DNA from 2 places in the Bradyrhizobium sp. USDA 372 genome. Region 2 is predicted to be linked to the other one. Evidence: riboswitches for the same ligand, from Rfam matches in the RefSeq annotation. Region 2 holds a riboswitch; the other holds the start of a gene.
What was found. Region 2 has a riboswitch for S-adenosylmethionine ahead of metX (homoserine O-acetyltransferase MetX). Riboswitches for the same ligand answer to the same signal wherever they lie in the genome.

Region 1: it holds a riboswitch for S-adenosylmethionine, as region 2 does, so the genes downstream of both, AB7M16_RS16825 (O-succinylhomoserine sulfhydrylase) here and metX (homoserine O-acetyltransferase MetX) in region 2, are expected to answer to the same signal.

Annotation. Positions count from the first base shown of each region.
Region 1 is NZ_JBRJHR010000001.1:3,537,575-3,541,072, reverse strand. It holds gene AB7M16_RS16830 (SGNH/GDSL hydrolase family protein) at 1-840, shown strand, start outside; gene AB7M16_RS16825 (O-succinylhomoserine sulfhydrylase) at 952-2,139, opposite strand; SAM riboswitch at 2,216-2,295, opposite strand; gene AB7M16_RS16820 (2'-deoxycytidine 5'-triphosphate deaminase) at 2,376-3,498, shown strand, end outside.
Region 2 is NZ_JBRJHR010000001.1:3,227,735-3,231,232, reverse strand. It holds gene hisC (histidinol-phosphate transaminase) at 1-647, opposite strand, end outside; gene AB7M16_RS15350 (chorismate mutase) at 681-1,529, opposite strand; SAM riboswitch at 1,686-1,765, shown strand; gene metX (homoserine O-acetyltransferase MetX) at 1,860-3,062, shown strand; gene metW (methionine biosynthesis protein MetW) at 3,065-3,498, shown strand, end outside.

The DNA.
Region 1 (3,498 bases), 310 kb from region 2:
GCTGCGCCGTCCCAGACCACCGTCGCGGCGAGGTCGTCCGAGCCGCGCGGCGTCACCTCGCGCGCCATCGACAAGGTGAAGGAGGTCGCGAAGTCCGCCGCCGACATCTTCAGCCGCGTGCCTTGCCTGCCGCCGAAGGGCGGCTCCAAGGCGATGGGCTCGCTGCCGCATGTCGCGAGCAAGCTCGTCGCCGGACAGCCCGTCGTCATCGTCGCGTTCGGTTCGTCGTCGACCGCGGGCTTCGGCGCGAGCTCGCCGGAGTTCAACTACCCCAATCGCCTCGCCGCGCAGCTGCGGCGTCACTATCCGAGCGCCGACATCACGGTCGTCAATGCCGGCGTCGGCGGCGAGGATGCGCCCGAGATGATGAAGCGCCTGCAGACGCAGGTGATCGACGTGCATCCGGATCTCGTGATCTGGCAGGTCGGCACCAACGCCGTGCTGCGCAACCTCGATCCCGCCGATACGGCCAAGCTGGTCGAGGACGGCATCAGCCGCATTCAGGCCGCCGGCGGCACCGACATCGTGCTGGTCGACCCGCAATATTCGCCGGCCGTCAACCAGCGCAAGGAGAGCGCCGGCAAGATGATCAAGCTGCTCGGCAACGTCGCCGAGCTGCGCAAGGTCGGCATCTTCCCGCGCTTCGAGGTGATGCGCGACTGGCACGAGAACCAGTCGATCCCGGTCGAGAGCTTCGTCATCGCCGATGGCCTGCACATGAACGATTGGGGCTATGCCTGCTTCGCCCAGCTGCTCGGCGACGACATCATCCGCTCCGTCGGCCAGATCAAGCTCGGGGTGAACGTGCCGGCGGATGTGAGAACATATCGGCCGATGTGAGAGGTTATCGCCGTAGGGTGGGCAAAGGCGCGCAGCGCCGTGCCCACCATCTCGTCATTGTAGTCGAGAATGGTGGGCACGCTTCGCTTTGCCCACCCTACGAAGCTTTCCTCACGCCTTCTCCAGCGCCGCGGTGAGATCCTCGATCAGGTCATCGGCGTGCTCGAGCCCCGCCGAGAAGCGAATGAAACCCTCGCTGATGCCGAGCGCGGCGCGGTCTTCCGGCTTCAGGCGCTGATGCGTCGTGGTCGCCGGATGCGTGACGAGGCTCTTGGCGTCGCCGAGATTGTTCGAGATCTTGGCAAGCTTCAATTCGTTGAGCACGCGGAACGCCGCCGCCTTGCCGCCCTTCACCTCGAAGCCGACCAGCGTCGAGCCGCCGCGCATCTGCTTCTTCACCAGCGCCGCCTGCGGATGATCGGCGCGGCCGGGATAGACCAGCCGCGAGATCTTGGGATGGCTCGCCAGCACCTCGGCGATGCGCGCGGCCGTGTCGGTCTGCGCGCGCACGCGCACGCCGAGCGTCTCCAGGCCCTTGAGCAGGACCCAGGCATTGAACGGCGAGATCGACGGGCCGGTCTGGCGCATGAAATTGTGGATGTGCTCGGCGATGAAGGCTTCCGAGGACAGGATGATGCCGCCGAGACAGCGGCCCTGGCCGTCGATGTGCTTGGTCGCGGAGTAGACGACGACGTCGGCGCCGAGCGCGAGCGGGCTCTGCCAGATCGGCGTCGCAAACACGTTGTCGACGACGAGCCGCGCGCCGCCCTTGTGCGCGATCTCGGCGATCGAGGGAATGTCGAGCACATCGAGCGTCGGGTTGGTCGGGCTCTCCAGGAAGAACGTCTTGGTGTTGCGCTTCACCGCGCGCTGCCATTCATCGAGATTGGCACCGTCGACCAGCGTGGTCTCGATGCCATAGCGCGGCAGCAGGTCCTGGACGACGTAGAGGCACGAGCCGAACAGCGCGCGGGAGGCGACGACGTGATCGCCGGCCTTGAGCGGTGCCAGGATCGCGGTCGTCACCGCCGCCATGCCGGTTGCCGCCGAGCGCGCGGCCTCGGCGCCTTCGAGCTCGATCATGCGGCGCTCGAACATCGCAATGGTCGGGTTGGAATAGCGCGAATAGATGAAGCCGGGATCCTCGCCCTTGAACCGCGCCTCGCACTCCTCCGCGCTGGCGTAGACATAGCCTTGCGTCAGGAACAGCGCCTCCGACGTCTCGCCATATTGCGAGCGAAGGGTGCCGGAATGGACCAGGCGGGTTTCGGGGCGGTAAGTGGCAGACGACTTCGACATAGGACCCTCTCCGACATGACCGTCGAGGCGAAAACGGTCACAAAAAAACCGGCCTGGATATCTCCACGGGCCGGGATCACAGAGGTCCCCGGCCTGTTTAGCGACTTATTTAACGTGGCTGCAAGCCGGCCGGCTCAAATCACCACGGGATAAGTGATGCTCATATTCCGCAATGCCCTTTCCGTCAAGGCGTCCATCGGATAGCCGTAAAAGACTTGTATTTCCGGCATGTCCGGATGCGTTTGACCCTTGATGAGGACCCCCGGTTGACGTTCACGGTCGCCGCCGACGCCAATGGTATCCTGCCCGACCGCATGATCGCGGCGATGGCGGAAGAAGGTCTCATCCTGCCCGCCTACGACTTCGTCGAGAGCCAGATCCAGCCGGCGAGCCTCGATCTGCGTCTTGGCGACATCGCCTATCGCGTCCGTGCCAGCTTCCTCCCCGGGCCCGGCGCCACGGTGGCCGAGCGCATCGACGAGTTGAAGCTGCACGAGTTCAGCCTCGCCGACGGCGCGGTGCTCGAGACCAATTGCGTCTACATCGTGCCGCTGCTCGAAAGCCTCGCGCTGCCGCCGGAGATCGTCGCTGCCGCCAATCCGAAGAGCTCGACCGGCCGGCTCGACGTCTTCACCCGCGTGATCGCCGACGGCACCCGCCGCTTCGACATGATCGGCGCCGGTTATCACGGCCCGCTCTATGCCGAGATCAGTCCGAAGACGTTTCCGGTCTTGGTGCGCGAGGGCTCGCGCCTCAGCCAGGTGCGCTTTCGCACCGGCGATGCCATCCTCAATCCCGACGAGCTCGATGCGCTGCATGCTAGCGAGCGCCTCGTCGACATCGACGATGCGGACCTGTCCGGCGGCGTTGCCGTCTCGGTCGATCTGTCGGGCGAGAAGGCGAGCGGCTTCGTCGGCTACCGCGCCAAGCGCCACACCGGCGTCGTCGACGTCGACCGCCGCGCCGGCTACGCGGTGGAGGATTTCTGGGAGCCGATCTCGGCGCGCCCCGACGGCAGCCTGATCCTCGACCCCGGCGAGTTCTACATCCTCGCCTCCAAGGAAGCGGTGCAGGTGCCGCCCGACTACGCCGCGGAGATGGTGCCGTTCGATCCCCTGGTCGGCGAATTCCGCGTGCACTATGCCGGCTTCTTCGATCCCGGCTTCGGCTATGCCGGCGCTGGCGGGCAGGGCGCCCGCGCGGTGCTCGAAGTGCGCTCGCGCGAGGTGCCGTTTATCCTCGAGCACGGCCAGATCGTCGGCCGCCTCGTCTACGAGAAGATGCTGGCCCGCCCCGACGCCATGTACGGCCAGCGCATCGGTTCCAACTACCAGGCGCAAGGCCTCAAACTATCGAAGC
Region 2 (3,498 bases):
GTCACCACCGTGTTCTCGGTGGTGGCGACGAGCTCGATCCCCATCTCATAGTCGTTGCGCGAGACGTAATCGCAATAGGCGGCATCCAGCACCAGCAGCACGTGCGAGGGCAGGCCGGCGCGCAGCCGCTTGACCTCGTCGAACGGCAGATAGGTGCCGGTCGGGTTGTTGGGGTTGGCGAGCCAGACCAGCTTCGTCTTCGGCGTCACCGCCTTCAGGATGGCGTCGACGTCGGCGGTGAGGTTGGTCTCCTTGGCGATGACGTTCCTGGCGCCGACCGCCATGGTCGCGATCGGGTAGACCAGGAAGCCGTGCGTGGTGGAGATCGCCTCGTCGCCTTGGCTGAGATAGGTGTGCGCGAGCAGATTGAGGATCTCGTCCGAGCCGGCGCCGCAGATGATGCGGTTGGGGTCGAGCCCGAACGAGCGGCCGATCGCCTCGCGCAGCACGCGCGAGGTGCCTTCCGGATAGTCTTCCAGATGGTCCGCCACGCGCTTGAACGCCTCGATCGCCTTGGGCGAGGGCCCGAACGGCGTCTCGTTGGCGGAGAGCTTGAACACCTTGCGGCCCGGCTCCGGCACCGGGCTCTTGCCGGGCGTGTAGGGCGCAATATCGAGAATGCCGGGATTCGGCACGGGGCGGGACATCTTGGACTCCGGATAGGCTGGGCGGCTCGCGATTTACGATTTCGGCCCGGTCGGGGGCACCGTATAGCGCGTTGCGTGGCTGCCGACGAGGGCCACAGAGCGAACCGAGGCCCCCGCCTCGATCAGGGCAGCCCTGATTTTGTCGATGCTGGTCGCGCTGGTGACCGAGACCAGCAGCGCCGCGCCGTCGAAGGCGGTATCGGGCACCGCAACGATCTCGGCGAGCGGCGACAGCGCGCGGGCGACCTCGGCGTTCCATCCGGAGACGCGCACGCTGAAGGTCTCGACCTCTGTCACCAGGGCGCTGTCGGCGACGCGCGAGATCGCGAACACCGGCAGCGAGGCCGGATGGTCGGCACGCTCGACGAAGGGCATCCGTGCGATGATCTTGGGCGCGCCGTCGGCTTCGAGCTCTAGCCACCACGGCGTGCGGCTCGAGGTCGCCGAGACCAGCGCCAGGTCGCCCTTGGATTTCGCCACCGCCTCGACCGCGGCCTGCGCGCTGAAATGCGCGACGTAAGGCACGGTGAAGCCGAAATGGAAGCGCACGGAATCGCGCATCGCCGGTTCGCTCACCGAGATGTCGGCATGCACGGAGAACGGCGCCTGCACATAGGTGAAGGTCGAGATGATGACGCGCCAGATGCTCTCGACCGTGTCGAGCGGCAGGATGCCGCGATGACGCTGCACGATCTCGCGCATCATGGAAGCCTCGCGCGCGGGGCGGAACGCCGAGCCGACCTCCTGGGTCTGCTTCACCTGGATCAGCCGGTCGATGATGTCGCCGCGCTGCATGAGGAGGCGATGCATGCCCTCGTCGATCGCGTCGATCTCCTTGCGCAGTTCCTGCAGCGATGGTGGCGCGGGCGGGCGTTGGGACATGTCTGGTCGTCGATCGTTCCGATGGGGGATGTCCTGATTAGGCAGTCGTGGCGGCGAAAGCAAAGAGAAATGACGTGCTTTGCGGACGACGCGACTGAGGCGAATTGGGCCGATCCGGGCCGCGACTTGACGAAAACCGCCCAAGACGGTAGCTTTTGCCCGTTCCGTGGTCATTTGAGCCGGCCGGCTTGCAGCCACGTTAAAAAACTCGCTAAACAGGCCGGGGACGCTTCCGATCCCGGCCGAACCTATCGTTCAGGCCGGGTTTTTCATGGCCTGATGTCAGCGGCGCGCTCGAGCAGCCAGTCGCAAACGAGGTCGATGTCCGAGATGGGTAGCGTCAAGTCGATACCAAGTCCTGCGATCAGCGCCGACGAGCGGTCGCATGAGGTGGACCATCCAAGCTCGCTGATAGCGCATTTCGACACCGAGCAGCCGCTGCGGCTCGATTGCGGCGTCGATCTCACCCCGTTCCAGATCGCCTACCAGACCTATGGCGAGCTTAACGCCGATCGCTCCAATGCCGTGCTGATCTGCCATGCGCTGACCGGCGACCAGCATGTCGCCAACGTGCATCCCGTCACGGGCAAGCCGGGCTGGTGGGAGACGCTGGTCGGCCCCGGCCGCCCCATCGATCCCAAGCACTACTTCATCATCTGCTCCAACGTGATCGGCGGCTGCATGGGCTCGACCGGGCCGGCGTCGATCAATCCCGCCACAGACAAGGTCTGGGGCCTGGATTTCCCCGTCATCACCATCCCCGACATGGTGCGCGCGCAGGCGATGCTGATCGATCGACTCGGCATCGACACGCTGTTTGCGGTCGTCGGCGGCTCGATGGGCGGCATGCAGGTGCTGCAATGGACCGCGGCCTATCCGGAGCGCGTGTTCTCCGCGCTGGCGATCGCCTGCGCGACGCGGCACTCGGCGCAGAACATCGCCTTCCACGAGCTCGGCCGCCAGGCCGTGATGGCCGACCCCGACTGGCACGGTGGCAGCTATGCCGATCGTGGCATCCACCCGCATCGCGGGCTCGCGGTGGCGCGGATGGCGGCGCACATCACCTATCTCTCGGACGCGGCGCTGCATCGCAAGTTCGGCCGGCGCATGCAGGACCGCGAGCTGCCGACCTTCTCGTTCGACGCCGACTTCCAGGTGGAATCCTATCTGCGTTACCAGGGTTCGTCCTTTGTCGAGCGCTTCGACGCCAATTCCTATCTCTATCTGACGCGGGCGATGGACTATTTCGACATCGCCGCCGACCATGGCGGCGTGCTGGCCAAGGCCTTCGCCGACATCAAGACCCGCTTCTGCGTGGTCTCCTTCACCAGCGACTGGCTGTTCCCGACCTCGGAATCGCGCGCGCTGGTGCACGCGCTGAACGCCTCAAGCGCGCGGGTGTCGTTCGCCGAGATCGAGACCGATCGCGGCCATGACGCCTTCCTGCTCGACGTGCCCGAATTTTTCGACATCTCCCGCGCCTTCCTGCAATCGGCAGGCAAGGCCCGCGGGCTCAGCCTCGAGGACCGCTAGCGATGTCCGTTCAGGAAGTGCTGCCGTTGAACGGCGCTGCGACTGCGTCGTCCGGCCAGTTTCGCGCCGATCATCGGCTGGTCGCCGAGATGGTCAAGCCGGGCTCGAAGGTGCTCGACGTCGGCTGCGGCGACGGCGATCTGCTTCAGCTGCTGGAGACCCGCGGCATCGACGGCCGCGGCATCGAACTGTCCCGCGAAGGCGTCAACCGCTGCGTCGCCAAGGGGCTCGCGGTAGTGCAGGGTGATGCCGATACCGATCTCGTCAATTATCCCGACGATGCCTTCGACTACGTGATCCTGTCGCAGACGCTGCAGGCGACGCGGCAGCCGAAGGTCGTGCTGGAGAATCTGCTGCGCATCGGCCGCCGCGCCATCGTCTCGTTCCCGAATTTCGGCTTCTGGAAGATGCGGCTCCAGCTCCTGATCGGCGGCCA